Regions from separate parts of the Microbulbifer sp. ARAS458-1 genome, predicted to be linked through region 1. Evidence: predicted binding sites of a transcription regulator. Region 1 holds the regulator's gene; each other region holds the start of a gene.
The links. Region 1 encodes sigma-54, which starts transcription at its own class of promoters, with help from an activator protein. Its sites were predicted from a motif close to TGGCACANNNNTTGCNNT; they were not measured.
Positions count from the first base shown of each region.

Region 2: AAFH99_RS16040 (DUF1328 domain-containing protein) is a predicted target of sigma-54. The motif match lies at 4,139-4,156, and genes of this name have one in related genera.
Region 3: AAFH99_RS15680 (NarK family nitrate/nitrite MFS transporter) is a predicted target of sigma-54. The motif match lies at 6,221-6,238, and genes of this name have one in related genera.
Region 4: nirB (nitrite reductase large subunit NirB) is a predicted target of sigma-54. The motif match lies at 6,915-6,932, and genes of this name have one in related genera.

Region 1 covers NZ_CP155838.1:1,724,032-1,732,143, forward strand. Annotated here, with positions in the region: gene rapZ (RNase adapter RapZ) at 1-540, opposite strand, end outside; gene ptsN (PTS IIA-like nitrogen regulatory protein PtsN) at 658-1,119, opposite strand; gene hpf (ribosome hibernation-promoting factor, HPF/YfiA family) at 1,175-1,468, opposite strand; gene AAFH99_RS07070 (RNA polymerase factor sigma-54) at 1,676-3,136, opposite strand; gene lptB (LPS export ABC transporter ATP-binding protein) at 3,367-4,092, opposite strand; gene lptA (lipopolysaccharide transport periplasmic protein LptA) at 4,177-4,710, opposite strand; gene lptC (LPS export ABC transporter periplasmic protein LptC) at 4,697-5,260, opposite strand; gene AAFH99_RS07090 (KdsC family phosphatase) at 5,307-5,855, opposite strand; gene AAFH99_RS07095 (KpsF/GutQ family sugar-phosphate isomerase) at 5,898-6,869, opposite strand; gene AAFH99_RS07100 (phospholipid-binding protein MlaC) at 7,174-7,866, shown strand; gene AAFH99_RS07105 (BolA family protein) at 7,973-8,112, shown strand, end outside.
Region 2 covers NZ_CP155838.1:3,848,441-3,856,552, reverse strand. Annotated here, with positions in the region: gene AAFH99_RS16065 (sodium:solute symporter) at 1-766, shown strand, start outside; gene AAFH99_RS16060 (BON domain-containing protein) at 866-1,432, opposite strand; gene AAFH99_RS16055 (hypothetical protein) at 1,512-1,880, opposite strand; gene AAFH99_RS16050 (sigma-54 interaction domain-containing protein) at 2,174-3,565, shown strand; gene AAFH99_RS16045 (hypothetical protein) at 3,659-3,856, opposite strand; gene AAFH99_RS16040 (DUF1328 domain-containing protein) at 3,914-4,090, opposite strand; gene AAFH99_RS16035 (DPP IV N-terminal domain-containing protein) at 4,390-6,597, shown strand; gene AAFH99_RS16030 (DNRLRE domain-containing protein) at 6,676-8,112, opposite strand, start outside.
Region 3 covers NZ_CP155838.1:3,751,311-3,759,422, forward strand. Annotated here, with positions in the region: gene AAFH99_RS15655 (Re/Si-specific NAD(P)(+) transhydrogenase subunit alpha) at 1-1,341, opposite strand, end outside; gene modA (molybdate ABC transporter substrate-binding protein) at 2,014-2,880, opposite strand; gene AAFH99_RS15665 (molybdenum cofactor guanylyltransferase) at 2,967-3,635, opposite strand; gene AAFH99_RS15670 (ANTAR domain-containing response regulator) at 4,287-4,889, shown strand; gene AAFH99_RS15675 (CmpA/NrtA family ABC transporter substrate-binding protein) at 4,980-6,068, shown strand; gene AAFH99_RS15680 (NarK family nitrate/nitrite MFS transporter) at 6,472-7,938, shown strand; gene AAFH99_RS15685 (protein kinase domain-containing protein) at 8,111-8,112, shown strand, end outside.
Region 4 covers NZ_CP155838.1:3,760,190-3,768,301, reverse strand. Annotated here, with positions in the region: gene glp (gephyrin-like molybdotransferase Glp) at 1-429, opposite strand, end outside; gene AAFH99_RS15700 (molybdopterin-dependent oxidoreductase) at 852-3,554, opposite strand; gene nirD (nitrite reductase small subunit NirD) at 3,610-3,963, opposite strand; gene nirB (nitrite reductase large subunit NirB) at 4,234-6,762, opposite strand; gene AAFH99_RS15685 (protein kinase domain-containing protein) at 7,055-8,112, opposite strand, start outside.

The DNA of each region.
Region 1 (8,112 bases):
ACCGTGTTTGAACCCAAAGGACTGGAACAACACCGCCATGCCGGGAGAGTCCTTCCCTACGACCCGGGTTTTAATTTGATCCCGCAACTGATGCAGGCTGAGGCTGCTGGTATCGATGACCAGATCGGCCATGGCCGCAAGAGGGGCAAGGACTTCCTTCTCCCGATTCAGGGCTTCCAGCAGGTGGGTGCGGCTGTCGCTGAGGGGGTGTTTGCGGCGGGTCTCGCTAAAGCGCTGAACCAGCACCGGCGAGCGCGCATCCAGATAGACCACATCGCACTCGATACCGCTGTCGCGCAGGTTATTGATAACCTGGGGGGCGTGGCGGACATCCTGCCACAGGTTGCGGGCATCGATACCGAGGGCCAGCTGGGTATTTTCACTGGGTTCCTGGGGCGTCTGCTCACTGACCCGACGGACAAGCTCCGGCAGCAGGCTGGCGGGCAAGTTGTCGATACAGTTGAAGCCGACGTCTTCCAGCAATTGCAGGGCAGAACTTTTGCCCGAGCCGGAACGACCACTGATGATGACCAATCGCATTGCACTCGCGCTCCTTGCAGGTTGAGCAGGCTCTGTTGAATCGTCGGGCCAGTATAAATCAGTCACCCCAACCGGCGGGGTCGAAAACTGCGCCATTGAGCGCTAGCTCAACAAAAATCAGGCTGCCGCGGCACTGTTGATCGCCAGTGCGTAGAGTTCATCGCTGGTGGTGGCTTCACGCAGTTTTTCACGGACCCGGCTGTCGCTGAACAGAGCGGCAATTTCCGCCAGAGTATCCAGGTGCTCCTGGTCGGAATCCTCCGGTACCAGTAGGGCGAACAGCAGGTCTACCGGTTGGCGGTCGATCGCATCAAAATCCACCGCGGGTGAAGTGGTGCAGAGCACGCCGATTGGCTTTTCACTGCCAGGCAGGCGGCAGTGGGGAATGGCGACACCTTCGCCAATGCCGGTAGAGCCCAGGCGCTCCCGGGCGACCAGCTGGTTGAACACTGTGTCGGTGTCCAGTTCGGGGTATTGATCCGAGATCGCCTGGGCGATATTGAGCAACAGCTTCTTCTTGCTACTCCCCGCCAGGTGGCAAAGGCTCAGGCGGGGAGAGAGTAATGCTTCCAATGTCATAACGTACAGATGATCTAGCGGTGCGAATCAGCCGTTGGCTCGTATGGGTATGAGCCTAGCGGTGACCGCGTAACTTCTCTTTGTGTTTCAGCAGCTGCCGGTCGAGTTTGTCCGTGAGCGAGTCGATCGCTGCGTACATATCCTCAGATTCCGAATCGGCAAAAATATCCTTATTGCCGTTCACGTGAACGCGGGCTTCGGCTTTCTGGATCAGTTTGTCGACGGACAGGATAACCTGCGTTGTGGTGATCAGGTCATTATGGCGGGAGAGCTTGTCCAGTTTGGTCAGGCAGTAATCGCGAATGGCCGGAGTAACGTCTACGTGGTGGCCACTGATATTGATCTGCATGGATTTCTCCTCATCGGGTACAACACAATCTGGTCGCACCCCCGCACAGGGCGGCAACCCTACTAGGAAGTGCGTCAGAATGGAAGGATACACTCGCCGCAAGGCTATTGGTTGCCTGGAAATTGATCAAAAAAGGGGCGCAAACCGCAAGTGTGAGGACTGGGGTGACATCAGAGGTGCGTCACAGGCATTCTGTGACCGGAGTCGTTAAACCAGTCGCTTGCGTTCGCTGGAAGAGGGGATGCCCATGGACTCTCGGTATTTGGCCACGGTACGGCGTGCGACCTTGATGCCTTGGGCGTCCAGCTCCTGGGTGATTTTGTTGTCTGATAGCGGCTTGCGCGGCTGTTCCCCGTCGATCAGCTTGCGGATCAGTGCCCGGATGGCGGTGGAGGAGGCGTCTTCGCCGGAATCGGTGCTGACGTGACTGGAGAAGAAGTACTTGAGTTCGAACACACCGCGAGGGGTGAGCATGTACTTCTGGGTGGTTACCCGTGAGATGGTGGATTCGTGCATGCCAATGGTCTCGGCGATATTTGCCAGCACCATGGGCTTCATGGCTTCAGGGCCCTGTTCGAAAAAGCCCTGCTGCTTTTCCACAATACTGCTTGCCACCTTCAGTAGTGTCTCGTGGCGGCTTTGCAGACTCTTCAGAAACCAGCGGGCCTCCTGCAGATTGTCGCGCAGGTAATTGTTTTCGCTGGAATTGTCAGCCCGTTTGATCATTGCCGCGTAGGCGTCGTTGATGCGCAGCTTGGGCGTGGTCTCGGGGTTCAGTTCTACTACCCAGCGGTCGTGTTTGCGGCTGACGATCACATCCGGCACTACATACTGGGGCTCTTCACCGCCAAACGCTTCGCCGGGGTAGGGGGTAAGGGTCTGGATCAGGCGCATTACCTCGCCCAGCTGCGATTCACTGAGACGTGTGCGGCGGCTCAGTTGGCGGAAATCCCTTTTGCCTAGCAGATCCAGGTGCTGACTGACAACGGTCACGGCCTGGGGCAGCCAGGGAGTGTGTTCTGGCAGCTGGTGAAGTTGCAGCAGCAGGCTTTCCCGCAGGTCCCGCGCACCACAGCCCACGGGTTCCAACTGCTGGATGGTCTTGAGTACCGCCATTACTTCATCCAACTCAAGCTCCATGGATTCCGCCAGTTCTTCGATGGGGGTATCCAGAAAACCATTGGGTGCAATGGCGTCAATCAGGGCTTCGCCGATCAGCTTGTCCTCAATGGTCAGCGGTGTAAGGTTGAGTTGCCACATCAGGTGATCCTGCAGGCTCTCCGAGGCGGCATTGCGCTGTTCCAGCGCATATTCGTCACCTTCACCGCCACTGTGGCTGCCGCTGGAGTAGATGTCATCCCAGCGCGTGTCTACCGGCAGGTCGTCGGGAATGTCGCTGTTCCAGTCTCCGTCTGCGGCGGATTCACTCTGCGCCTCAGTGGACCGTTCCGGGGCTTCCTCTTTGCGCTCGGCGGGAGTGTTTTGATCCTGATGGGATTCGCCGGCGTGTTCGTCAAAGTCCGATTCCAGCAGCGGGTTGCTGTCGAGTGCGGACTGGATTTCCTGTTGCAGGTCCAGGGTCGACAGTTGCAGAAGACGGATGGCCTGCTGCAGCTGTGGCGTCATCGTCAGCTGAGTGCCGAGTTTTAACTGGAGTGACTGCTTCATAGGGGTATGCCGGCAGAAAAGTCTGGCGTGGATCCGCTGCGGAGAATTTTATGTTCCCTGCGGCGGGGTAAAGCTCATTTCATGCAGACTACCCCGGGGCGGGGCGGAAGACAAGGGGGCGGTTAAGCAATAAGTGTGCCGAAAAAATGCAAGCATTTGGTCACGGGTGAAATCCTGTGACTTACGTCCGCTCCACAGTGCAAAACGGGGAAATTTTTCCGCTTTCAGGGTTAAATCGTGAACTCATGTCCCAGGTAGACGTCTTTCACCTGTTTGTTTTCGGCGACGTCGCGGGGGGCGCCAGAAGCGATGATATGGCCCTCGCTGACAATAAATGCGGTCTCACAGATATCCAGGGTCTCGCGCACATTGTGGTCGGTAATCAATACGCCAATGCCGCGGTCTTTGAGGTGGCGAATGATCTGCTTGATGTCGTTGACGGATATCGGGTCTACACCGGCAAATGGTTCATCGAGTAGGACGAAGGCCGGGTTGGTCGCCAGGGCGCGGGCAATCTCCACCCGTCGCCGCTCACCCCCGGACAGGGCCATGCCGAGGCTCTCGCGGATATGGGTAATATGGAATTCTTCCAGCAGGGCTTCCAGCTGCTCTTTGCGCTGGGTATTACTCAGGTCCTTGCGCGTCTGCAGGATCGCAAGAATGTTGTCCTGGACTGACAGGCGGCGAAAGACCGAGGCCTCCTGGGGCAGGTAGCCGATACCCTTGCGTGCGCGGCCGTGCATCGACAGGCCGGTAATATCCTCGCTGTCGATCATCACCTGGCCTGCATCCGCCTGCACCAGGCCGGCAATCATGTAGAAACAGGTGGTTTTACCGGCGCCGTTGGGGCCGAGCAGGCCGACAACCTGGCCGCTGGAGACACTGACGGACACGTCCTGCACGACTTTGCGCTTTTTGTACTGCTTGGCGAGGTGAAGCGCCTTGAGCGTTGCCATTATTCAATTCCGGCTGAGGGGCGGCTGGAGGCCGCGCCTGAAAATTCTGCTTTGGGGGGGCTGGCAAGGTGCCGGTCTACCCCGCTACTCGTCGTTACTTCCGGACTGCCCTTCGGGTTTCCAGATCATTTCCACACGTTTTTTCTCGGACTGGCCGCGGGCCTTCATCTGCTCGCTGTTGAGGTCGTAGTCAATGCGCTCTGCGGACAGGGTGTTGCCATCGCGATCGACAAAGGCTTCGCCGGTTAATTGCAGGGCATCGCTGGCTACCAGAAACTCGATGCGCGCGGCGCGGGCCTTTACCGGCGAGGTGCTCTCTTCCACCTGTTGCTGAAAGTGCGCAGGTTTACCGGTGGCGATCACCTTGTTGATCTCCCCCTTGCTGTTGCCGTGCACTTCAACCCGGTCGGCGCGAATCTGCAGCGAGCCCTGGCTAATCACCACGTTGCCGCTGTATACGGACAGATTCTTGTTGCGATTGGCCTCGAGATTATCGGCGGAGACTTTCACGGGCTGCTGGCGGTCATCGGGCAGCGCCTGGGCCAGCGTGCCCGGCAGTGCGCAGGCCAGGGCAAGTGCCAGTGCGGACAGGCGACGGCGGGTACTAACGGATTTCATAGCGGCTTTCCACATCGGACAGTATTTCTACCTTGTCTTTTTTAAGATCGGCGCGCAGACCCTTGCCGGTGGTCAGGTTGGGGCCATCGGTAATGGTAACAACTTTGTCCGTTTCGGCGAATTCCTCGCGGGGTTTGATGACAATTTTCGGGGTGCGCAGCGTAATGCCGGGTTGGGGCAGTTCCATAACCGTGACATCGCCCTCCAGAACGACCTTTTGTCCGTTGTCATAAGCCACGCCGGTGCGGGACTCTGTGCGCCACTTGGTGTCATCGCCCTGGTAAAACATCATCCGCGGCTCGGTAAGGTCAGCTCGGTCGCGGCGGGCGAACTGGAAAAAAGTAATACGTTTGGCGTCCACTTCGTAGGCCAAGTCGCCCTCGATGCTGTAATGGCGCGTACGCGCGTCGCGGACAATCAGTTCCGCGGCGCGGTTGTGCTCTTGCTGAGTGGGGCGCTTGCCCAACAACTGCTCCGGCGGGCTTTCGGTAAACCAGAGCCCGAGGGAGATCAGCGCTACTACGATCACCAGGGGAAGCCAGGTGCGCATCCGATATTTCTTCCTTATTCCTGTGTCAGGTTTTAACGTAATTCATTTACTGCGCTATATAAGGAGCCAGAGCAGCGTCGAAGGTTCCCTGGGCACGCATAATGCGATCACAAACCTCTCGCACTGCGCCCAGGCCACCGCTGCGTTCCGTGGTGAACAGGGCGCGTTCCTGTACCGGTGGAGCCGCGTTGGGAACCGCGATCGGGCAGCCCACGCGGGTCATCAGTTGCAGATCAGGATAGTCGTCACCGACATAGGCGATCTGTTCCAGGCTGTAGGGTTCGCGGTCAAACAACTCCAGAAAGGCCGTGTATTTGTCCTCGCGCCCCTGAATCAGTCGCGTGATACCAAGGTCATGCGCGCGTTTTTCAACCAGGGCGCTGCGCCGGCCGGTGATGATAGCAACCGCAACGCCAGACTGCTGCAGCATTTTAATACCGTGGCCGTCCAGAGTGTGGAAGGTTTTCTGCTCGTTGCCCTGATTGTCAAAGTACAGGCGGCCGTCGGTGAGTACGCCGTCCACATCGAGAATCAGGTGGCGTACCCGGCTCAGCTTGTCCTGAATCTGCTGGTCGCTGACGGATGTCTGGCTCAAGGTTTTTTTTCCTTTTGGTGGTGGCATTCTTCGGTTGTGGGATCAGATTACACCGGCGCGCAGTATGTCGTGCATGTGCAGCAGGCCGATGGGGTGGTGTTCCGGGTCTTCCACAACCAGTGCGGTAATCTTGTTGTCTTCCATGATGCGCAGTGCTTCCGCCGCGAGCGTGTGCGCACTCACTGTCTTGGGGCGGCGGCTCATTACCTGTTCCATGGTGGCGGTATCCATTTCCAGTCTCTGGTCAATCACCCGGCGCAGGTCGCCGTCGGTAAAGACACCCAGTAATTGGCCGCGATCATCCACCACGGTGGTCATGCCAAAGCCCTTGCTGGTCATTTCCAGCAGTGCCTTGGAGAGCGGTGTTTGTGGGGTGACCTGCGGAAGTTCATCCCCCGCGTGCATCACATCTTCCACCTTCAGCAGCAGCTGCCGACCGAGCGCGCCTCCGGGGTGGGAAAAGGCAAAGTCTTCGGCGGTAAAGCCCCGTGCCTCCAGCAGCGCAACGGCGAGGGCGTCACCCATCACCAGGGTGACGGTGGTGGAGGAGGTCGGGGCCAGGTTCAGTGGGCAGGCCTCGGTCTCTACCGCGATATCAAGATTGACGTCGGCAGACTGCGCCAGGGGCGAATCCGGTTTGCCGGTCATGCTGATTAGCGGAATACCCAGTCGCTTGAGTAGCGGCAACAGCGTTAGCACTTCGGCGGAGGTACCGGAATTTGAGATGGCGATTACTAGATCCTGGCGCGTGATCATGCCCAGGTCGCCGTGGCTGGCCTCACCGGGATGGACAAAAAAACTGGGGGTGCCGGTGCTCGCCAGGGTGGCGGCTATCTTGCGGCCCACATGCCCGGACTTGCCCATGCCGGAGACGATCACCCGCCCGGGGCAATTGAGAATCAGCTCGCAGGCGCGGTGGAAATCTTCGCCAATGCGGGGCTCCAGTGCCGTAACTGCGGCGGCTTCCATGGAGATGGTACGGCGTCCGGCCTGGATAATCAGATCTTTACCCATGGTGTGTCTCGTGTTCGCCCCACCTGGGAACGCGGGCGACTATGGTGGACCCGCGTGCAGGGAGGATATAGGTGCTAACCTATTAATACTGGTTCAAAAAACGGCGCCTCGATGCAAAGTGACCCAGTGCCGCTTGTCCGGAGGGCCGCCATGGTATAGTTTGCCGCCGCTATTGTCAGCTGTGGAGGCCGGGCGAAGTACGCTTTGTCTGATCCACGACCGCCAGCATGATTTTTTCGGCGTCCCACGACACTTTTTGGCGCTGTGGGTATCCAAGGGACGAATTGCCAATGGGAGATTATCTGTGAGCGCACTCACTTCTCGTTTTACCTTTATTACGCACAGTGTGCGGAGAGATTCCGCTACTGCTATCGCAAAACTTGCGCGCAAATTCTCGTTGTGGGTATCTGCTGTTGCACTTTGCTTTCTGGCTCCAATGGCTTCAGCAGCGCAAAACCCCTATAGCATGATCGAGGGGGTTTCCGGACAGTTGCTCAACGTTATCCGGACCGAAGGCAAAAATCTCAATTCCAACCCGCAGCGCTACTATTCTGCGGTAGACCGCGTGCTCGAACCGGTGGTCGATTTCGATTTTATTGCCCGCGGGGTGATGGGTGGCTACGCCAAGCAGGCAACACCGGCGCAGCGCGCCAAATTTGCCAGCACGTTCCGCCGCGACCTGGTGGCAACCTTCGCCCGCGGCGTGGCGACCTTTGGCAACCTGGATGTGAAAGTGATCAACCCGGGTTCGGCCCCCAGCGGAAACCGCGTCAACGTATTGCAGGAAGTGCGTAGCAAGGAAGGCTTGACCAAAGTCTCCTACACTCTGGTGCGCAACCGCAGTGGCCAGTGGAAGTTGATCAATGTGATTCTGAACGGAGTCAATCTGGGCAAAACCTTCCGCGGCCAATTCTCCCAGGCGATGCAGGCCAATAACGGGGATATCGACAAGGTGATTGCCGGTTGGTCCGCCGCGGACAAGGTTGCCGGCAACTGATGCGAAGTTGATGTTATGTGCCGGTGCTCAGCGGTATCGCGGCTGCGCACCGGTGGTGATTCCAGTACACTTGCGCGCTCTTTTTAGCCGATAAGTAGTCCCACCTATGCAACCAGATCAGATCAAGTCCCTGATTGAAGGGCAAATTCCCGGTAGTCAGGTAGAAGTGGCGTTTGAGGGCAGTCACTTGCAGCTCACCGTGGTCAGTGATGCGTTCAATGGCCTCAGCCGCCTCAAGAAACAGCA
Region 2 (8,112 bases), 1.9 Mb from region 1:
CGTTGAACAAGCACAGCCGATGGCATTCCTGCCGGCACTTTCCCTGGTTACCGTTATTGCCGTTGGTGTGCTGGCCACACCATCTTTCCGTCAGCGTATTTATTCCGCACGCAGCGTCGGCTCGGTGCGCAAGTCGTTTTATATTTCCGGTGGTCTTTACCTGTTCTTTTCTCTGATACCGGCACTTATCGGTATCTGCGCCTTCGTACTGAATCCCGCCCTGGAAAATCGTAACTTCGCCTTCCCCTATCTCGCGATCGAAGTGCTTCCGCTGGGCATCGGTGTGGTGGTATTGCTGGCGGGTTTGTCGGCCACCATGTCCAGTGCTAGTTCCGATGCCATTGCCGGTGTAACCGTACTGGTACGCGACATAAGAAAGACTCCGCCGCAAGAAGCGAGTGGTGGGTTGCGACAGTCACGTATTGGATTGCTGGTTGTTATCGGTATTGCGTTGGCGCTGGCGATGATGTCCGATGACCTGATCGGATATATCAGTAAAATGATTTCTACAGTGATGGCGGGACTGTTCGCCTGCGGATTGCTGGGGCGCTTCTGGCCCCTATATAGCTGGCAGGGCGCCCTGGCATCCCTGTTGGCTGGCTCCATTGTCTCAATGTTGGTGCTGGCAACGGCTAATAGTTTTTGGGGGAATCCGATTATTCCGGCCGTAGCTGCAGCGCTGGTTTGCGGGGTTGTCACAAGCTATTTATGTTCGCGTAGCGAGAGGGAAGTGACTGAGGCAGCCGTTGCGCCTTCCGCAGAATAAAAAAGGGCCGGTGGGGAACCGGCCAACGGATGGTTGTGGCTTGGGGGAGCCACAATGTGTCTGCAGGAGATCCTGTGAGAAATGGGGTAGTCGTGCAGGTTAGCCGGAAACTTTCAGTTTGTTCTCCACCTTGTCCACATCATTGGTGTTGCGCGCAATCGCTTCTGCCAGATCTTTTTCCGCCCCGGATTGAACTAAGCCACGTAGAATGATGGTGCCGTTTTTCGAGGTAACATCGATATCCGTACCAGCTACTTCTCGATCCATCAGCAGTCGCGTCTTCACAACCGTGGCGATTTTTGCATCGACATACTCACGATTGATTTTTTCACCAATCGGTTCATTGTTGGCGATACTCAGTTTATTCTCCACGCTTTTCACACCGTCTACGCTGGAAATCAATTCTTCCGCAAGACGTCGGTCTACATTGCTCTCCACTTCACCAGTGAGTAACACTACGCCATCGGAGACGTCGGTGTTGATCGTGAAGTTGTTAAGATTTTCATTCAGCAACAGAACAGTTTCTGCTTTTCCGTCGAGCCAGGCATCACTCACAGCACTTTTTTCTGCACTGTCTTCTGCATGAGTTAACGCTGACATGCCCAGGGCTGCACCAGCGATGGCAGAGAACAGAGCGGATTTGGAAAAGTGAATATGACGTTGCATTTCTGAGATCCTTTTTTGCTGTTGACGACCGGATAATTGCAACCACCATGCCAATTTAAAATTTTCGCCTGTCACCGACTTAATTGTGCGCGGCAAAGGCGGCCATTCGATCTATGGTGACCTGTAACATCGCTGTCTGCGCGGAGATCGAAATCTTCAGCGACGCGTCACCCAGTTCTTCGAGTAACTCCCGGTGTAAGCGCTTCTGACGGCGTTCGGTGGTAACCAGGTAGTCAATCAGGTCCGGTCCGGGCTTGGGGACCAGTAGGGAAAGAGAGCGGTAGCGCAGAGCGATCTCCGTGGCTCTCGAGTCAGTCTCCAGGGACGATTTGTCTTGGCCTGAAGCGTGGTGTTGCGTATGTGCTCGTAACTCCGCGGATAGAATATTTTTCAGGTTGCCATGTAAATTTTTCAGGTTCTGGAAACATTTTCGTAGTGGATAGTCCAAGCTGGGGCTGAGCCGGGAACCGTAAAACCTGGCTGCATGGGTGCTTGTGTGATGTAGTTCCGCCATTCTGCGGAAAATAACCGACGGATAATCGGATTTTAACGGGGAATTCGAAAATTTCTGGTTGGCCACAATGTCCTCCTGTTCGTCCTCGCTACCGAGTGAGGGTAGAGCGAGTGCGAAAACATTCGCGTTTACATGGTGATACAATTCAATCCCCGTGCCAGTGGGGCCTTGCGCTCTGGCGTTACTGTTGTTGAGCATTCATATGTTGACTTTATAAGGAACTGGGAATGAGCCGGAGACGTGTATTTCTGAGAATCAAGGACGCGGCCATTCGTGAGCGGGTAATCGGCTCACTGGAAAGCCCCCTCGCAAAAGATGACTTTAGCGATGACGACAAGTGGCTGGATGCATTGCTCGCCAATTGCTATGACCTGGCGGTTGTTGACACCGCTGAGTGCGATATTGATGCGCTGTGGCCGCTTGCGGAATCCCATACTCTGGCAGAGTGCGAATACCTCTTTCTCAGTGACGGTACCCCCAATGAGGCACTCGATAAGGCGACCTCGCGGTCTGGTGGCTTTCATTTCCGGCAGCCTTACGATGCGGAAGATATCGGAGAGGCAATCGCAGAGATCGTGTCTGAGCTGGATGTCGAGTCGGAGCCCCAGGAGAGACCGGTCAGCAGCCAGCTGGATCAGTACGGTCTGTTGGTGGGGTCCGCACGCCCCATGCGCAAACTTTATCGGACTCTGCGGAAGGTGGCAGGTTCCGAGGCGAATGTCATGGTGGTGGGGGAGAGCGGCGTCGGTAAAGAGCTGGTGGCCAATACACTGCACCAGGCCAGTGGTCGCTCGTTGGCTCCGTTTGTGGCTGTCAACTGTGGTGCCCTGAGCCCTGAACTGGTTGAGAGCGAGTTATTTGGCCATGCCAGAGGGGCATTTACCGGTGCCCATAAAGCCCACCATGGATTGTTCGCACAGGCCGAGGGAGGCACGCTGTTTCTTGATGAGGTGACAGAAATGTCACTCGAACATCAGGTCAAGTTACTTCGGGTGCTCGAGACCGGTGAGTATCGTCCTCTGGGCAGCAGCCAGCTGCGGAAAACCGACGTGCGCGTGGTCTCGGCGACAAACCGTGACCCCGAGGCGGCGGTCAATGAGGGCATTTTTCGCGAGGACCTCTATTTCAGACTTTGTCAGTTTCCTATTCGCGTCCCGCCGCTGCGCGATCGCGGTGACGATATTACGGGCCTGGCTCAACATTTCCTGGTGTATCGCAATAGTGAGGAAGACACTGCCAAGGTGTTCAGTGCGGAGGCTCTGAAACTGCTGGCACAACACCGGTGGCCCGGAAATGTGCGGGAGCTCAAATACTGTGTCGAGCGCGCATTTATTCTTGCCGAAAATGTCATAGAGCCTCAGCATATTATTCTTGGAGAGGTTGATGGGGAGCAGAGCCCGGCTTCGGTGACAACGCAGGTGCCCGCAGGTGTGCCGTTAGATGTGCTCGAACAGGCGGCAATTGAACGCACTCTTGAGCAGAACGATGGCAATAAAACGGAGACCGCAGAGCAGCTTGGGATCAGTGTGAAAACGCTGTACAACAAGCTGGAGAAATACGAGAAAGCTGGCAGCGACGCCAGTGCGCAATCGGTGATTGATTCATTGAATGGCGAGTAGCTTTGTTCAGCTCAGCCTTTTATCTCAACCTTAAAAAAGGGAGCGCAATGCGCTCCCTTTTTTCTGTCCGAAAATTGTTTTCGGGGCCAACGGTTAGCAGTCGGTATCTTCCGCATTTGCTTCCTCTTTCATATCTTCACAGGTGTCTTCAATCGCGTTTCCTGTATCAGTGACCGTCTCGTCGATGGTTTCTCCGATCGACTCCGCATCTTTCTCTTCACTGCAGGCTGCCAGGCTCATGGCTGCGGTAATGGCCAGTACCATAAAAAAAGCATTCTTGAAGATTTTCATAGGTTTGCTCCTTGGTTGAAATCAATAGTCAGATTTATAGGTCAAGAGTGCGGCCTGTTAAGGCTTCGGGCCCCGGCCGCGAATGGCGTTTGCGGCCAGTGCAATTAGCCACAGGACGATAAAGATAAAAAAGATGACCTTCGCAATACCGGCTGAGGCGCTGGCGATACCGGTAAATCCGAATAGCGCCGCTATCAGGGCAATAATGAGAAAGGCAATAGACCATCCAAGCATGTCGTATCTCCGTATGGGTGCAGTGCATGGCTGTGTGTCGATGGAGGTTTCGCAAACACCGTGCCAATTCTCGCCAGGCGGCAAGGTGCCTTGCTTTGCGCAAAATTGCGGATAAATTTCTGTCTGTACCGGGAAAGGTCAGTGGTAGATTTTTCAGACCTGTGTGAAATTTTTACGTGAGCGTGACGCTGAACCTGCTGAATGCCGGTTTCATCGCCTCCTGGCTACTAATTCCCATGGATTTATGTCATTTTTACCGCCAGTTTTGGTGGATGGTTCACGTGGCGACCTTGATGATTATGAAACGATTAGCTGTTCCTCTGGTTTTGTCTGTTTTCTCGGGATTTTGCGCTGCCGAGCAGCTCACGATCGACCGAATCTTCTCCGATCCCGCCTTGAGCGGTATAAGCCCTCGCGCTTTGCAGTACTCCCCGGACGGCAGTCGGGTCACTTTTCTTAAAGGTCGCGAGGAAGATTACAACCGCTACGATCTGTGGGAGTACCGCCTGAGTGACGGTGAAACCCGTATGCTGGTGGATTCCGATACGCTTCACAGTGGCGAAGAAAATCTTTCCGATGAAGAAAAGGCACGGCGCGAGCGCCAGCGGATTTTTGGCAGCGGTATCATGGAGTACAGCTGGTCTAAAGATGGCCGGTCACTGTTATTTCCTCTGGCCGGTGATGTCTTTTATTACTCCCTGGATGCCGGGAAGTCCAGACGCCTGACGGAAACCGAAGCCTTTGAAACCGATGTGCGGGTGTCGCCCAAAGGTAATTTTGTTTCGTTTATACGCGACCAGAATATTTTTGTGGTAGACCTGGAGAGCGGTAAGGAACGTCAACTGACCAGTGATGGTAAGGGCCCGATCAAAAACGGTATGGCGGAATTCGTCGCCCAGGAAGAAATGGACCGCATGACCGGTTACTGGTGGTCGCCGGATGAAAGGCGCATCGCTTTCCTGCAGGTGGATGAGAGTCCGGTGGATGAAGTTACCCGCAGCGAGATCTATGCGGATCGCATCGATATGATCAAGCAGCGCTACCCTGCTGCCGGCCGCCCCAATGTAAAAATCAAACTGGGTGTGCTGGATCTCGCCAGCGGAAAAACCCAGTGGCTGGATCTCGGCAAAGACGAAGATATCTATATTGCGCGGGTGAAATGGGCGCGGGATAACCTGCTTTCCTACCAATGGCAGAACCGCAGCCAGAACAGACTGGAACTGCGCTTTGTGGATATCCCCAGCGGCAAGACCCGCAACGCACTGGTGGAAACCAGCGATACCTGGGTGAACCTGTTCCACGACCTGCGCTTTCTGAAAGACAGCGACCGCTTTATCTGGGCGTCGGAAAAGGACGGTTTCAAGCACCTTTACCTGTATGATTTTTCCGGCAAACAACTGGCGCAGCTAACTCGTGGTGACTGGGCTATCGACGAACTGGAAGCGCTGGACGAGAAATCCGGCAATGTCTATTTCTCCGGTCGCAAAGACACGCCGCTGGAGCGCCACCTGTATGTGACCGACCTGAACGGCAGCGGCAAGATTGAAAAAATCTCCTCCCGCGCCGGCATGCACAGCATCAAATTTGCCGCTGATGCCTCTGGCTATATCGATACCTACTCCAATCCAAGCACACCGGCTCAGGTTAGCCTGCACGGTACCGATGGCAAGCGCGTGACCTGGCTGCAGGAAAACAAGGTGGAGAAAGACCACCCGCTGTACCCGTATATGAGTGACTGGATCGAGCCGGAGTTTGGTCAAATTGAGGCACCGGAAGGGCACACGCTTTATTACCGCTTATACAAGCCCGCGGGCTTTGATCCCAAGAAGTCCTACCCGACCATGGTATTCCTGTACGGCGGCCCCCACGCGCAGCTGGTTACCAACAGCTGGGACAGGCCCTTCAACCAGTTTATGGCCCAGCAGGGTTATGTGGTTTTCACGCTGGATAACCGCGGTTCCGCGAATCGCGGCAAAAAATTTGAAGATCCCATCTTCAAAAAAATGGGCGGCGTGGAAGTGGAAGATCAGGTGACCGGGGTGAAATTCCTGCGCTCACTGCCGTTTGTAGATCCGGACCGCATTGGTGTTTACGGCCACAGCTATGGCGGCTATATGGCGCTGATGACCATGTTCAAGACCGGGGATTATTTTAAGGCCGGTATTTCTGGTGCGCCGGTGACCGACTGGGGGCTGTACGATACCCACTATACCGAGCGCTATATGGGCAACCCGAATCAGGTGCCGGAAGCCTATGAGGCAGCGTCGGTCTTTCCCTATGCCAAGGATCTGAAAGGCCCACTGCTGATTTATCACGGCATGGCGGATGACAATGTGCTGTTTACCAACACCACCAAACTGATCAAGCAGTTGCAGGACAACGGTCAGCAGTTTGAACTGATGACTTATCCCGGCAAAAAGCACAGCCTGCGCGGCAAGGAAACCCGTAAGCACTGGCATCAGATGATGAAGGACTTTTTTGATCGCACTCTGAAGGCATCGGAATAACACGCTTGTGGTGTAAAAAAGGGGGCTTCCGATCCGGAAGCCCCCTTTTTTATGAAAGGCGGAAAGCCATGCCGCAGATTAATTGCTACAGGTCGCTTCCAGTCGCAACAGCGGGCCCTGACCGGTCTCTTTGGAGGTCATATCCACACCGTTGCTGCCATTGTTAGGAGCAATTACCAGACCGGTATTGGCGCCGGCCAGCCAGGTTTCCACAATGCCGGAAGACAGCAGGTCAATCTGCCGGGTGCCGGTGGAGCTGGGCACGAAGGTGGTCAGCTGGTTACCGAGCATGGCGCTGCCGCCGACACTGTTCCAGGTGGCACTGCCTTCCTGCCAGTTGGATGCGGCGCGGTACACGCCATAGGTATTGCCGGAGCGGTCGGTGACATTCAGTTCCAGCATGGCCCGGGAGAAGTTGCTGCAGTTTTCCACGCCGCTCAGATCAAACTTGATCAGGGTATACAGTTCGCCGTAGTAGCGGTCGCTGCCATCAGCCAGAAGACCGTCGCTGTCGCCGTCATAATTGCTACCGCTGCGGCCGGAACTTACAAATACGTCATCAGATGCCGCCTGCACGAACTGCTGGGTGCTGCCAGAGCCCGATGAGCTGCCCGAACCTGAACCAGAGCCCGATGAACTGCTGGAAGAGCTGCCGGAACCGCTGCAGTCTGCGTTTACTGTCAGCACCGGGGCGACACCGGTCTCTTTCGAGTTCATGTCCACACCGTCGCTGCCACCGAGCGACGCAATCACCAGGCCGGTATTGTTGCCGCTCAACCAGCTCTCTACCGCACCGCCGGACAGGCTGATCTGGCGCAGACCGGTAGAAGAGGGAGTGAAGGTCGCGAGCTGGGTACCCTGAATGCCACTGCCGCCGATATTGCTCCAGGTTGCGGATTCTTCCTGCCAGTTGCTGTTGGCCAGGAATACGCCAAAGCTGCTGTTGGAATAATTGGTGACGTTCACTTCCAGAGTCAGGTTGCTGAAATTGCTGCAGCTGGCCACTTCGTCCAGGTCGAATTTCAGCAGCGTCATCATCTGCCCGTAAGTCGAGTCGGAACCGTCCGCGAGCAGACCTTCATTGCTGCCATCGTAATTGGTGCCGGTCTGGTTTGCGGTGACAAATACATCGTCGGTGACCGCCATGTTGATCGCATTGCCGCCGGAGCCGCCGCTCGATGAACTGCCCGACGAACTACTTGAGGAACTGCTTGATGAACTACCGCCGCTGATCACACTGCGATTGCTGCTATTGCGCACCAGGGTCATGGCTTCGCCTACCTGGTTGGCACTCCACCAGTTGACGTTGGCGGGCAGTGCCAGCGGATCGGCGGCACGGTCGGCGCGGCTCAGGGAGCCGGCGGAGGTATTGAACTGCGCAGTGCGCACGGTCAGTTCACTGGGGCTTACCTGAATCACCTTAAACTGCTGAATACTGGCGAGATCGATGGTCCAGGATTTGGGGTCGTTGGCGGAGCGCGCCGGTGCCCCCCAGCTGCCTTCACCTACATATAC
Region 3 (8,112 bases), 2.0 Mb from region 1:
TACGTTCCAGATCACCTGCCAGCCGATAAAGATGGACAGCACAAACACGGTAAAGTGGGCCACGAAGTCCGCCGGTGCGGATTTACCCAGGGCCAGCAACAGCAGGCCGGCCACAGCCCAGAAGGCCACCAGGGACAGCGGGGAGGATTTCTTCTCCGGCTTCGGCTCCACTTCAATCTGCGGCTCCGGCTTTTTCTGCGGAGGCGCGGCAGAGATTTTTGGCGCGGGCGGCGGCCAGGTGATTTCGCCCTCCTTCACCACGGTGGCACCGCGAACCGCTTCGTCTTCAAAGTCGATGACGATCTCGCCGTTTTTCTCCGGCGTCATGTCGGTCAGCAGGTGACACAGGTTGGTGGCGTACAGGGTGGAGGACTGGGTGGCCGCGCGGCTCGCCAGGTTGGTGTAACCGAGGATGGTCACGCCGCTCTTGACGACTTTTTTGTCCGCTTCGGTAAAGTCACAGTTGCCGCCCATTTCCGCCGCCAGGTCCACAACCACGGAACCTTCGGCCATGGTTTCCACCATGTCCGCCAGCCACAGCTTCGGCGCCGGTTTGCCGGGGATCAGTGCGGTAGTGATGACGATGTCCACCTCCTTGGCCTGTTCGCGGAACAGGGCCATTTCGGCCTCGATAAACTCCTTGGACATCTGCTTGGCGTAACCGCCGGTGCCGGAGCCGTCTTCCTCGATTTCCACGGTGAGGAATTCCGCCCCCATGGACTCTACTTGCTCGCGCACTTCCGGGCGGGTATCAAAGGCGCGCACGATGGCGCCCATGCTCTTGGCGGTACCAATGGCGGACAGACCCGCAACACCGGCGCCGATCACCAGTACCTTGGCGGGCGGAATCTTACCGGCGGCAGTGATCTGACCGGTAAAGAAGCGTCCGAACTCGTGGGCCGCCTCGATCACCGCACGGTAACCGGCGATGTTGGCCATGGAGCTCAGTGCATCCATTTTCTGTGCGCGGGAAATACGAGGAATGGACTCCACCGCCAGCGCGTTGATGTTCTTGTTCGCGAACTTCTTCAGCAGCGCCTCGTTCTGCGCCGGCTTAAGGAAGGCCACCAGGGTGGCGCCGCTGGGGATCAGGTCCAGTTCGGCGTCGGTGGGCTGCTGTACTTTCAGTACGATGCCCGCCTGGCTCAGGCACTCAGCGGCGTTCGCACACAGCTTGGCACCGGCCTGTTCGTATTCGGCATCCGGAAAGCTGGCTGCTTCACCGGCCCCCTGTTCGATCACAACGTCAAAGCCCAGCGACTGCAAACGCTTTACGCTGGCTGGCGTTGCCGCGACCCGCGACTCTCCAGGCGCGGTCTCCTTTGGTATGGCAATAATCACCGTTTGTGCTCCCGTTAAATATTTCGTTGTTATAAAACTCTTCGTTACAAATGGCTGCAAAGAGTCGACCCGGTTAACCGGGTCATTTATGTACCGCTGACATTTAATCCTGAACTTCCCGGTCCGTCATCAGGCATATCTGATTTTGGCGTGAAAGCGGTCCTGCCCGGGAAAAAAGTTTTCCCGGAAAAATTAAATCCGTTTCGGTAGGACGATGAATTAAAGGGAATAAATTCAGGTAACGGAAATAGAGGATTCTTATTACTCGTTTAGTGGAAATTTATCAGAAATAAGGGAAATTGATTAAAAATCAGCAGATTACGTTACAAATGAAACAAAAATCGAGAGAAACCGCCTGACTATTGTGCATTTAGGCTAAATGATGACACAGGGAAACTATATAAGCTGCTGCGCGAAAAAAAACGCCAAACCACATTTTATCAATTCGCATAAGGGAATATTTGGTTAACTATTCCAAAGGGTTTTTATTAATTCGAAAGCGCCATCTGCAAATAATAACGCTTTGATATGGGAATAATTCACCAATGGAATAGGTATCATATAAAACCAATTATCGGCATCGGGATTTGCCATATTCGTAGGCGGGAAATAAATGGGAATAACCGCAACTATTTCCTGTGAAACCAAAATATCCCGTCTATTTGCAGAATATTATTCTGCGGCACGAAAACCCAGTTCGGGCAGTTTTCGCTGCACGGCATCGGAGCGTAGATATTGCAGCAGACGGATCGCCAGCGTGCGCTGGCGGGTACCCCGCAGGATCACCATCTGCAATTCGATCGGTGGGTGGAACTGCTCCGGAATCCGCATATATTGGCCGCGGCGCCCGGATGCCAGCGCCTGGCTGTAGGGAATCACCCCCAGATCGCCCTCCCCCTGGTGCAACATGATCTGCGCATGGCCGGAATGACCCGCATACACCACCCGGTTCTTGACCCTGGGCCAGAGGCGCAGCTTCTTGAGCATCTTCACTGCCGCATCCCCATCCGGGGCCAGCTGAGGGTCCGCCACCACCAGCTTGTGCTTGCCGCGCCCCAGCAACAGAATCAGTTGTCGAGGCGTCAACATCGCACCGCTCTTTGTCAGCTGCATGGAAAGCTGGGAAAAACCGGAGGACTTACTTTTGGATACTACAGGGTTGGCCCACACCGCCAGCTGCCCGCGCGCAAACGCCTGACGACTGGCGGGCACCGTAAGTCCGGCCTTTTCCAGCAGTACCGGGCGGGCGCTGTCCGCGGACAGCATCAGGTCAAAAGCAGGGTCCGCGCTATCCGCGCGGATCTGGCTGTAAAGCAGACCACTGGCACCCGCAGTGATCTGCAGACGGCACCGGCAGTGAGATTCAAACTGGGGACGAAGGGCTTCCAGGGCGGGCTGAAAACTCGCATCCACCGCCACCCTCAACTCGCGGCGGGAGTGATCTCCGCAACTCATCAGCGACACTGACAGCAGGGTAACCACCAACAGCGTAAACACACGCCGCTGGGCCAGAAGGTATCGGCTCGATTGTCCCGTCATCCGAAATCAAAACCTCTGTTCGAATAGCGAAGGTTTACCCCACCCGGGTCTCTGGCCGGGTTGCAGGCCGAGTTCAACGGCCCAAGTCAATCACCCCGGAATCGCTGATAGTCTTCCGGCCGGTTCAGATTCAGATGCCAGTCGCCCTCCGGGGTGGGCAATTGCATACAGCCAATGAACCCGAATAGTGCCCGCATCGAGGCAATCGCATTGCCCGCAGCGGCGGCGTCCAGGTAATTGCGGCAACGCTGCCCCAGGGGCAACCAGCACGGCAGATAGTGGTTGCCGTAACAGACGGCCTGCTCCACGGACTGCCCTGCCACACACAACCGTTGCAGCAGGCCCGGGGTCAACAGCGGCATATCCACAGGTGCCACCAGCAGCGCATCACAGGGACGGTCACTCTGCTGCAGGTGCCGGTAAACTGCCTGTAGCCCGCCGAGGGGCCCCGCCGCGTCGACCTGATCGGGAATTCCGCCAGGTCGGCGTCCACTGACCAGGGTCGGCATCCATTGTATGCCGTCAATTTCGCGCATCTGCGCAAACTGGCTCTTCGCCTGTTCGAGTAGAGTCCGTCCATTGGATAATTTTAGCAGCGCTTTGTCCTGCCCCATGCGGCTGGACAGACCTCCGGCGAGTACCACCGGGCACACATGCAGCGTCGCACCGCGACCTCTGGCCGGGGCGTTAAGACTAACGGCGCCAGTATTGAAAGCGCCCCCGCGGGGCGGACTGGGGTTGTGGGGAGGGGTCATCGAATACAGCTTCCCAGAATCATTCTTCCTTCAAGGCAATCCGAAAAAGAAACCATACAGCAAAAGTAGCTTCGCATATTCCACAGCAGACGCCATTAGCCCCAAAGAGCCAATTCACCCGCCACCCTCTATCCAGTCGTCGACATCGCAGCAAACCCGGCCAGGTGACGCCCCTGCACCAATTTGCCGCCCACAACTTGTCACCCGCACCAACTGAAGGCACTGATACCAGGTATTTACCCAACCCCATCAGCGCTTGCTCATCCCGTTCGCATGCGGCTTTGTGCGGGCCTGCTCCGTTTGCCAAAGTTGGTACGAGTTTTGATTGTCTAATCACCACAGGCAAAGAAGCCCGGCAGCACCGTGTGTGCGGCCGGGCTTTTTTATTTCTGTCTGCCGACAGGCGCAGGCCCGCAAGGCAGCGCCATTGGCAGCTAAGTCCTTGCTTCTGGCACCAAGATTGCAACGACTCAGCATAAACTCTAAAGCAGCGACACCCGGCGCAGATACGACAAAGTACTCGGCCGCAAGTGATCCATGCGATAACAAAAATACCGGCCTGCCTGCCAAGCACGCACCCGGACTACTGGCGCCTCAGTAGTCACACTGATGGCGCCTGGCAGCAGTTCGAACATAAGTTTTGACGAAGCGATGACCACCACTCCAGTATCTGCCCCAATAAGCATTCTGCTGGTCGATGACCAGACAGAACGCGCTGCCATGGTGGCTGAACAGCTCACCGCTGCTGGCTACAACCTGCTGGCACAGCTTTCCAGTGCCGAGGGCCTTCTTTTCCAGGTGGAGAAACACCGGCCGGACATTGTCCTGATTGACATCGAGTCTCCGGACCGGGATATCCTCGAGAGCCTGTCGGTCATCAATCAACACAACCCCACTCCGGTCGCCATGTTTTCCGCTCGCGGCGGCGCCGAATTTATTACCAGCGCGGTCGAGGCCGGCGTCAGTGCCTATATGGCCGAAGGCCTGTCCGCCGAGCGTGTGGCCCCCGCCATCGAAATCGCCATGGCCCAGTTCCGCAGCTACCAGCACCTGCGCGAGTCTCTGCAGCGCACCCAGCAACAGCTCGACGAACGCAAAATTATTGAACGGGCAAAAGGCCTGCTGATGGCGCGCAAAAACATCAGCGAGCAGGCAGCCCACCAGACGCTGCGCACCCTGGCCATGAACAGCAACTCCACCATGCGCAACGTGGCTGAACAGATCGTCGCTCACCTGCAATCATCTGCGCGTTGAGCCCGGCCTGACACGCCTCAAAAACACACCCGGGGCGAACCAGCGCAAGAATACAAACAAGTTACCGAACGTATTATCGAGAGAATCAACGTGAGCAGCCTGCAAGCCGAAAAGCCGAACCTGAAACTTCTCTACCTGCGCCTCACCGACAGCGCACCGCTGATCATTGCCCGTGAACTGGGCCTGTTCGAACGCTACGGGCTCAAAGTGGAACTGCAGCGTGAAACATCCTGGGCGACCCTGCGCGACAAACTGATAGGTGGGGCGGCCGACGCCGCAGCCATGCTGGCCCCGATGCCATTGACTCTGAAGCAGACACTGCCCCACTGTGAGGAAGAACTGCTCAGCGGACTGATTCTGAGCTGCAACGGCAACGCAATTACCCTGTCAAAATCCCTGTACGACCAGTTGAGCCCGGCAACCCATGATGCGGCGGGTAATGGCGCGGCACTGCAACGGTTTATTTCCTCGCGCGCGGAAGGTGAAGCTCCCCTCACCTTCGCCAGTGTCTACCCGTTTGCCAGCCACACCCTGCAATTGCGCTATTGGCTCAACAGTGCCGGTATCAATCCGGACACCGATGTGCGCCTGCTGGTATTGCCACCGGAGCAAATGGTCGATCACCTGCGCCGCGGCGATATCGATGGATTCTGCGTGGGCGAGCCCTGGAATACCTTGGCAGTCCAGGAGAACATCGGCGTTATCGCCACCCCGAATAATGCCTTGATGCCCGCCATGCCGGAAAAGGTGCTGGCCGTTACCCGCAGCTGGCACGAAGCCAATCCGGCGACCCACATGGCGTTGCGCGCAGCACTGCTGGAGGCCTGTGGCTGGCTGAGCGATCGCAACCAGCGCCGCGATGCGGTCGGTATTCTGGCGCGTCCCGAGAACCTGGATTTACCGGAAGCAACCATTGCCGCCTCTCTGAACGACCAGCTTCTGAGTTTGCACGGCAAAGAGCCGGTGCAGAACACCGGATGGCACCTGTTCGCCCATCCGCAATCGGAGCACGGGCGCCCCACCGAGCAAAAAGCCAGGGAGCTTGTGGCACTGTGCAATGACATTGCGCCGGTAGATACGAATACTTCACAGCTTTTCTGCACGGACCTGTACCAGCAGACCCTGGATTTTCTGCGCCTCCAGCAGCTCGGCTCATCCAAGAAGGCAGGTACCGTCTAGCAAGCGATGTCGCCTGCGGCGCATTGCGGTGCACCGCAAGCACAAAAGCTCCCCAAAACGGGGCGAATTCAACCTTGTTATGAGTGCCTCTTCAGAGACACCCGCCCGGAATCGCACCACCAATGTACGCATGCACAATAACCGACCACAAGTGGCACAGATATTGAATGCAGTAATTCAGCAAGTAGCGGTTTTGCAGCCCTCTGAAGGGACAAACCGCAACTACTGAAACACCATGAATATTGTCAGCCCGGTTTTTATCCCGGGTTGCACAGAGATACAGGACATCGAAGTCCACCGGCGGCAGCCAGGTTGCCCCGTGGGCTTTTTTTATGCCCGCAATTTGGGACGGTTGCCGAGAGCAAGCAGGCTGATCCAGAACACAAACTGACGGGATAGAATTATGTCCAGCGATTCCATAAATCTGTTTTCCTTTAAAGGAAAAATCCGGGTGCTGCACCTGACCTGGATAGCATTCTTTATTACTTTCTTTGCCTGGTTTAACCACGCACCACTGTTAATGGCGATTGCGGACAGCCTGTCGCTGACCTCAGAACAGGTAAAGACACTGCTGATACTGAACGTGGCACTGACCATTCCCGCGCGGGTCATTATCGGGATGCTCACCGATAAATACGGCCCGCGCCTGACCTATTCCCTGTTGCTGGCCATTGGCAGTATCCCCTGTTTTATCTTTGCGCTGGCGGACAGCTTTACCGCGGCGGCTATCGGCCGTTTTCTGCTGGGCTTTATCGGCGCCGGGTTCGTGATTGGTATCCGCATGGTTTCCGAGTGGTTCCCCGCAAAGCAGCTGGGTACCGCGGAAGGTATTTACGGTGGCTGGGGTAACTTTGGTTCTGCCGCCGGTGCCATGAGCCTGCCGACCATCGCACTGCTGTTCGGTGGCGACGACGGCTGGCGCTATGCCATCGGTATTACCGGTGTGATTGCACTGGTTTACAGTGTGATTTATTACCGCTCGGTAACCGACACCCCGAAAGGCGGCACTTATTTCAAGCCGAAGAAAATCGGCGGCATGGAAGTGTCCAGCCCGTCGGACTTTGTACTGCTGTTGATCATGAAGGTGCCCATGTACGCGGCGCTGGCGCTGCTGACCTGGAAGCTGTCGCCGGCGGGCGTGGGCATGCTGGCAATGCCGGTGGCGATCGTCATTTATGTATCCCTGGTGGCGCTGTACGTGTTTGATGCGAAGAAGTGTTACGACATCAACAAAGAGATTTTCGTGAAGCTACCGGAGCCTATTCACCGCTACAAGTTCAAGCAGGTTGCGGTGCTGAATATTCTGTACTTTGCGACCTTCGGTTCCGAGCTTGCGGTGATTTCCATGCTGCCGCTGTTTTTCTCGGAGACCTTTACTCTGGATCCGGTGAAGGCGGGTCTGCTGGCTTCGGCCTACGCGTTTATGAACCTGATGTCGCGTCCGGCGGGTGGTTTGATCAGTGACCGGTTCGGGCGCAAGAGTACGCTGCTGATTCTGACCGCGGGTCTGGCGCTGGGTTATCTGACCATGAGCATGATCGACAGCGAGTGGCCTTTATACTTGGCGGTGGCTGCGGCGATGGCATGTTCTTTCTTCGTGCAATCCGGTGAGGGTGCGGTGTTTGCTGTGGTGCCGCTGATCAAGCGCCGCCTGACCGGGCAGATTGCAGGGATGACCGGAGCTTACGGTAATGTGGGCGCGGTGTTCTATCTGACGGTGCTGAGTATGGTTTCTTACCAGACATTCTTCCTGGTCATTGCGGGTACAGCGGTGCTTGGCTTTGTGACGCTGCTGTTCCTGGAGGAGCCGGAAGGTCAGATGGCGGAAGTCATGCCGGATGGTAGTGTTTCTCTGATCGACGTAGCTTGATTCCGAGCTTTTTGGTGCTCCGGAACGAACCCGGGGCGCCGGGCACTGGTAAGCCTTTGCAGGACACGCCGTAAACCCATCCATGGGGGCTCTGCAAAAACATCCTGTTTTTGATTAAACGGCAGGATTGCCGTTTAAGACGCCGAAGGCGCCCGGAGGGTGAGGGCCATGGAT
Region 4 (8,112 bases), 2.0 Mb from region 1:
ATGGACGTCTTCGCCGCGGCGGCGAATGTTTTCGCCAGGTTTGGCGGGGCGGCTCATGGTGAGCTGGTCGCCATCTAAATTGCAGTTTTCCTGCATCTGTACGCGGTCGGCGCCCGTGGGTACGGCGGCACCGGTGGTGATACGGGTGGCTTGGCCTGGTTCCAGAGTGCCAAAAAAAGGGTGGCCGGCGAGGCTTTTGCCGATGATGGTGTAGCTGTCACGGTCGCCGCTCAGGGCGTAGCCGTCCATGGCGGAGTTGTCGCAGGGGGGCAGGTCGAGTGCGGACAGTACGGGCTCGGCCAGTACGCGGCCACAGGCCTGACTTAATGGGATGGTTTCGCTCGCGGTGATGGGGTTGATGCTGTCGATCAGCATCTGCTTGGCCACTTCTACGGAACGCAGGCCGTTTTCTGCACAGGCATCAGTCATTGTTATTGCCTTAAATCTTGTCTGTTTGGTCGAGAAGATAGCTGGGCTGGGTGGGATTTGCCAAGTGCTGAGATGGGATTGTTCGCTCTAACGTCATTCCGGGCTTGACCCGGAATCCAGCGCTACGAAGCTGGATGCCGGATCAAGTCCGGCATGACGCTGATAGAGGTTGAGAGTAGGTATATCGTACTTACAGGTTGATTCGTCACTCTCCCGTCATTCCAGGCTCGACCCGGAATCCAGAGTTCCGAAGCCGGATGCCGGATCAGGTCCGGCATGACAGTGATAGAGCTTGAGAGTAGCTGTATCGTACTTACCGGTTGATTCACCGCTCTCTCGTCATTCCGGGCTCGACCCGGAATCCAGCACTACGAAGCTGGATGCCGGATCAAGTCCGGCATGACGTGAGAACTATTCGGTGCTTACCCAACCGCTACTGCAAGATTGGTATTCAGCAGCGCTGAGATTTCCGGCTTGCAGGAACCGCAGTTGGTACCACATCCCAGCAGTTCACCCAGCTCATCAACGGAGGCCGCACCTTCGGCAATCGCCGCTTCGATTTCCTTGCGGGAAACCTGCAGGCAGGTGCATACCATCTGCGCACTGGCGGGGACGTCATGTAAGAGTTTTGCAGGTGCGTCTGGTAGTGGCTCTTGCAGGGCGTTTTCCAGAGTTTTGCGGTCCGGCAGGCCCTGCCAGTCGGCGCTGGTGAAGACCAGTAATTCCATCTCTTCACTGTGCAGCAACCAGCGTTCGCCGCTGGGCAGTTGCAGCTGTTTGCGATTGAGTTGTTTGCCGCTCAGGTTGAACAGCTTGTCGGCCATGGACTGCCAGTCCGGTTGCTTTTTCAGGGCCAATTCGAAACGGTAATCGCCTTCCACCGGTACCCGGTACCAGTGCAGGATGGTTTCAAACAATTGCGTGTCGCCGGCCTGCAGGCGGCTGTGGAGTTCTTCTGCGGCTTTGCTGCGCAGTAGCAGGCAGGCGTAGCTGTGGGCAGAGAGTGGTTCGACTTTTACCGCTACCTGCTTCAGTTCCGGCTGGCCGGAGAAGGGGTCGGTGAAGGGGATGGCCAGGGCGCTGACGGTGGCGTTGTGGGCGAGGCTGTCACTCCAGTGGATCGGGGCAAACAGTTGGCCGGGTTTCTGACTGCTGGTAACTTTTGCGCGGCCGAAGAACTGGCCTTTTTCGCTTTCCACGCGCACCAGTTGTGCATCTTCGATACCGAATTTAGACGCTTCCTGTGGATGTACGTGCAGTTCCGGCGCTTCGCTGTGGTCCAGCAGTTTGCGCGCGCGGCCGGTGCGGGTCATGGTGTGCCACTGGTCGCGCAGACGGCCGCTGTTCAACACCAGCGGGTATTCGTCGCGGGCTTCCTGCTTCGGGCACCGGGGCTGTACGGCGACAAAGCGGGCGCGGCCATTGGGGGTGTAGAAGTCGCCGTCGCTGAACAGGCGCGCGGTGCCGTGGGGATGTTCGGCGTTCACCGGCCACTGCACCGGAGTAAAGAAGTCGTATTCCTGATCGCTGATATTCGCCAGCGCGGAAATATCGAAGGCGCGGCGGGCCTGGTCACGGGTGTTTTCAAACCCGGACAGGGCGGCGTGCTCGCGGAAAATATCTGCCGGGGTTTCAAAATCAAACGCTTCGCCAAAGCCGAGGCGCTTTGCCACCTCGCAGATGATTTCCCAGTCGTGGCGGGCTTCCCCCGGTTTCGGCAGAAAACCTTTCTGACGGGAGATACAGCGCTCGGAGTTGGTGACGGTGCCGGTCTTTTCCCCCCAGGTGGTCGCGGGTAGCAGCAGGTCGGCGGTGCGCGCGGTATCGGTATCGCCGACGCAGTCGGAGACGATCACCGTGGGGCAGTTTTTCAGGGCGGCGGCGACGCGGCGTGCATCCGGCATACTCACCGCCGGATTGGTGGCCATGATCCACACGGCCTTGATCTGACCGCTCTCCACCGCGTTAAACAGGTCCACCGCTTTCAGGCCCGGGCCCTGTGCCATCTTTGTGGCATTCCAGAAGCGGCCCACGCGGTCGATATTGTCTTCGGTGAAATCCATATGCGCGGCGAGCATATTCGCCAGCCCGCCCACCTCGCGCCCGCCCATGGCATTGGGCTGGCCGGTGATGGAGAAGGGGCCACAACCGGGCTTGCCGATGCGGCCGGTGGCTAGGTGGCAATTGATAATGGTGTTGTTTTTATCGGTGCCTGTGCTGGACTGATTGACGCCCTGGGAATAGAAGCTGATGGTTTTTTCTGTGGTGCGGAACAGCTCGTAAAAAGCGAGCAATTGCTCCAGCTCCACACTGCAGTATTCCGCCACTTTCTCCGGCGTCCACTCCGCGGCTACGTAAAGCGCGTCGGTAAAACTTTCCGTGTGGTTGTCGATAAACCCCTGATCCAGGGCACCGAATTCGGTGAGATAGTGCAGCAGACCGTTAAATAGCGCCGCATCACTACCCGGGGTGATCGCCAGATGCATATCCGCCATTTCACTGGTGGCACTACCGCGGGGATCTACCACCACCAGTTTCGCATTGGCCGCCTGCATCCGTTGGAACAGAATCGGGTGAGTCCAGGCGGCATTGGAGCCGATCAGAACCACCAGCTCCGCCTCGTCCAGATCCTCGTAATTACACGGCACCGCATCCGCGCCAAATGCACGTTTGTAGGCGGCCACCGCAGAGGACATACACAGGCGGGAATTGGTATCCACATTGCCCGTGCCGATAAATCCCTTCATCAGTTTGTTGGCAACGTAATAATCTTCCGTCAACAACTGACCGGACAAGTAAAATGCCACTGAATCCGGCCCGTGCTCGTCGATGGTCTCGCGCAGCCGCGACGCGGCAAATTCCAGCGCCGTTCCCCAGTCGCACTCTTCGCCGTGCAACTGCGGCTTTAACAGACGCCCGTGGTTGCCGAGAGTATCCGCCAGGGAAGAACCCTTGACGCACAGCTTGCCTTTGTTGGCCGGATGCTGCTGATCTCCCTCAATGCGGATCACATCCTCACCAGTGGCCGGGCTGGACTCCCGCGTCGCCGCCACCCCGCAACCCACCCCGCAATAGGGGCAGGTGGTACAGGATCTGTGGGCGCTGAACAGTTCTGTTAATGCCATCTTCGACTGCTTATTTTGTTTGCTTCTTCTTTTAATCGGCCGATCGGATTATCGATTAGCCAACCTGAATCAGAACATCATCGCCCTCAAAGGCAACGGGGAATATCTCCAGCTTGATCTCTTCCTCTTCCAGGCACTGGCCGTCGCTCAGGCGGTAGTGCTGCTTGTACAGCGGCGAGGCAACGGTCAGCTCACCGTCGATCTCCGCCACAAGGCCGCGGCCGATTACGCCGGCGTTGGCGATAGGATCCCAGTTATCGATGGCGTACAACTGGGGTTCCTGCTCGGGTAAAAAAAACAGGGCAATCTGACGACCGCCCACAAGAGCGCACACTCCGGAATCGGCTACAAGGTCTGATCGCTTGCAGACTTGCAGCCACTCGGCGCGGGTTATGGCAACTTCGCTCATTCTGGTTCTCCACAAATGGTGGTGGTGAAAATCTTAAAACTTGTGTTCTTTTCCAGCTTCTGTGGGGCTGGATTCCGGCCTGCGCCGGAATGACGCGGGGCGGACTAAATTAGTTCGATGCGAAGGCGAGGCGCCGAGTGCGGGTTTTCAGGAGCGTCGCAAACAGGAAGTTTGCGCCGCAGCGCCCATGGATGGGTTCCCAGGGGGGCGCCCAGCTCGGTCCTGAAAACCCGCACCCGGTGACTCGCCGCCACCGGGCCGGGAAAAAACTTAAGCCGGCTCGGCAATCTTGACGATTTCTTCCTGAGTCGCAGGGCGGCGTTGTTCGCGCTCTTCCACGAAGACGATTTTCTCGTCTTTCTCGTCGGTATTTACGAACTGGCGGAAGCGCTTGACCATTTCCGGATCGTTGATCGCGGTTTTCCACTCACACTGGTAAGTGCCAACCACATTGGTCATCTGGCGTTCCAGCTCATCGCAGATACCCAGCTTGTCCTCGATCACCACCTCGCGCAGGTAATCCAGACCACCTTCCAGGTTTTCCAGCCAAACCGAAGTACGCTGCAACTTGTCCGCCGTGCGCACATAGAACATCAGCACACGGTCGATATATCTAATCAGCGTCACATCGTCGAGATCCGTCGCAAACAAATCCGCGTGACGGGGGCGCATACCACCGTTACCACACACATACAGGTTCCAGCCGTTCTCGGTCGCAATCACACCAATATCTTTGCTCTGGGCTTCCGCACACTCACGGGTACAACCGGAAACCGCCATCTTGATTTTGTGCGGGGAACGCAGGCCCTTGTAGCGGTTCTCTACCATAAGCGCCATGCCCACACTGTCCTGCACACCAAAGCGACACCAGGTACTACCCACACAGGATTTAACGGTGCGCAGGGATTTACCGTACGCGTGGCCAGTCTCAAAGCCCGCATCGGTCAGCTCGCGCCAGATCTCCGGCAGCTCTTCCAAGCGAGCGCCAAACAGGTCGATACGCTGGCCGCCGGTGATCTTGGTATACAGATCGTATTTCTTTGCCACCTGACCCAGCACGATCAGTTTGTCGGGAGTAATCTCACCGCCGGCAATACGCGGAACCACGGAGTAGGTACCGTTTTTCTGCATATTCGCCATAAAGGTATCGTTGGTGTCCTGCAGGCCAACGTGGGGCTTTTTGTGAATATGTTCGTTCCACAGGGATGCGAAAATGGAAGCCGCGGTGGGCTTACAGATTTCACAGCCTTTACCGGTGCCGTGCTTGTGCAGTAGCTCGTCGAAGGTTTTGATTTCCTCCACCTGCACCATGTGGAAAATTTCCTGGCGGGTGTAGGGGAAGTGCGGGCAGAGGTCGTTGTTCACTTCCATACCCAGGGCCGCGAGCTCTGTGTCCACCACGTTTTTCAGCAGTGCAGAACAGCCACCACAGCCGGTGGCCGCCTTGGTGCAGTCTTTGACTTCGCCCACAGAGCAGCAACCGCCCTGAACCGCGCCGACGATGTCGCCTTTGCTGACGTTGTGACAGGAACAAATGGTGGCGGTATCTGGCAGCGCGTCGGCACCGAGAGTCGGGGCGGCGCCGTCCAGTGCCGGCAGGATCAGTTGTTCCGGGTGTTCCGGCAGATCCATATCGTTCAGGTGGTATTGCAGCAGGGTGTCGTAATCGCCGGTGTCGCCCACCAGTACCGCACCGCGTAGTTTCTTGCCTTCGCGGTCGGTAATCATGCGCTTGTACACGCCAGTCTGTTCATCGACAAAGGTGATCGCGGCGGAACCTTCCGCGCGGCCGTGTGCGTCGCCGATGGAGCCCACTTCCACACCCAGCAGTTTCAGCTTGGTGCTCATGTCCGCGCCGTTGAATTCCGCTGCCTCGCCACACAGTAGGGAAACCGCGGTGCGCGCCATGGTGTAGCCGGGGGCTACCAGACCGTAGATAAAGTTGTTGAACAGGGCACACTCGCCGATGGCGAAAATATTTTTGTCGGAGGTGCGGCAGGTATTGTCCACCACGATACCGCCGCGCTCACCCAGTTCGATACCAGCGGATTTCGCCAGGCTGTCTTCCGGGCGGATACCGGCGGAAAACACAATCAAGTCGGTATCCAGGGACTTGTCGCCTTTGAAGTTCATACGCAGGCGACCGCCGTCCACTTCTTCGATCAGTTCGGTGGCGGTGCTGGTGTGAACGGTTACGCCCAGCTCTTCAATTTTTTCCCGCAGCAGTTTGGAGCCGCCTTCGTCCAGCTGTACGGACATCAGGCCCGGGGCGAATTCCACCACGTGTGCTTCCAGGCCGAGCTGTTTGAGCGCGTTGGCCGCTTCCAGCCCCAGCAGACCACCGCCCACAACCACGCCAACCTTGCCTTCTTTGGCGGCGGCCTGAATTTTGTCGAGGTCTTCAATGGTGCGGTAGACGAAGCACTTGTCGTGCTGGTGGCCGGGAATCGGCGGTACAAAAGGATAGGAGCCGGTAGCCAGGATCAGGTGATCGTACGCTTCACTCGCGCCACTGGCAGAAGTTACGATTTTGTTCTCGCGGTCGATGCCCACGGCGGCATCGTTCAGACGCAGGTCGTAACCCCACTCGCGGTACTGCTCCACTTTGCCCATGGCCAGGTCGTCGGCGGAGCGGCCGCCAAAGTATTCGGAGAGGTGTACCCGGTCATAGGCGGGGCGGGGTTCGGCGCAGAATACCAGCACGTCGAACATTTCCCGTTCGGGACGATTTGCCAGTTGTTCCAGGAAGTGGTGACCCACCATGCCGTTGCCGATGACGACGATTTTTTGCTTAACCATAATCTCTGCCGTTTGAACCTGATTGGGTTCGACAGAAGAAAAGCGTTAGGGGAGGGCCTGGTTAGCTTGCGGCTGCACGGGCGTCCCCTCTTCTGTCGAAGAGTGTCAGGCGCCGTTGCCTTGCTAAAAGAATGTCGGATTGTGACTAAAGATATTCAATCTCTATGCCAACTTTTACGAGCGGCAGAAGGTTGGGGAAACCACAGGTTTTGTACGGTTTAATGGCGATTTCGCATGGCGGCGCGCGTCAACTTGGTGCGCCTCTGCCAGACTTGCTTCAAAGGAGGGCAGGTTACAGGAAGTACAACAGGTGAGACAGAATCGCCAGTACCGCTACCGTCTGCCAGAACAGTAGCGGGTTGCGTTCCATCAGCGGCGGTTTTTCCGCGTTATCGAACTTCTTGTTCGGTGTACTGAGGTCGTGCACAAATTCCGACAGAGCCGGGTAGCGGTTTTTCGGGTCCGGTGCACAGGCTCGGCGCAGGGCACCGTCAATCCAGTCTGGTATTTCTTGCCGCTGCCGTCGTGCACTGCGGTAGCGCAGACTGGCGTAGTTCTTTAACTGATAGTGGTTGCTGCCGAAGCGCTCTTTATAGGGATAGCAACCAGTAAGCATTTCATAGGCGATGACCCCTAGAGAGAAAATATCTGAACGGTGACTGGCCGCATCGCCGAAAAAGTATTCCGGCGCGCAGTAGTTCTTGCTGCCCGGTGGTGCACTATCCTGATAGCGCAACAGCTCTTGCAGCCCCGCCGCATTGGCGCCCCCCAGGTCGATCAGTTTCAGGCGACCGCTGGAATCCACCATGATATTTTCCGGCTTCAGATCCCCGTGCACGATTTCCAGTCGCTGCAGGCGGCGCAGGGCGCTCACCAGCTGCTGCACCAGATTGCGCACCTGATCCAGCGGTGGTTCCGGATTCAACTGCATCCACTGACGCAGATTCTGTCCGTCCACATACTCCATAACGTGGTAAAGAAACTGACGCTCCTTGCGCGGCGGAAACACCTTCACAATGGCCGGATGCTCCAGCCTGCGCCCGGTCCACTCCTCTGCGATAAACCGTTCAATGTAGGCCGGATCGTCACTGAAGTTTTCCGACGGTGCCTTCAAAGCGCGCAGCTCATCCGACTCCATATCCCGTACAAGATATAGATAGCTGCGACTACTCGCGTGCAGTTCCTGCAGCACCTCGTAACCGTCGATCTTGTTGCCCGGCTGCAGCGGAGGCGGGAAGGGTAGCTGGCTTGTCGCCAGCATCACATCGTCCGCCTCCGGTGACTCCACTACATTCACCCGGCACAGGGCCAAGCTCAGATTGTCCTGGCTCCCGTTTTCCAGCGCCGCCG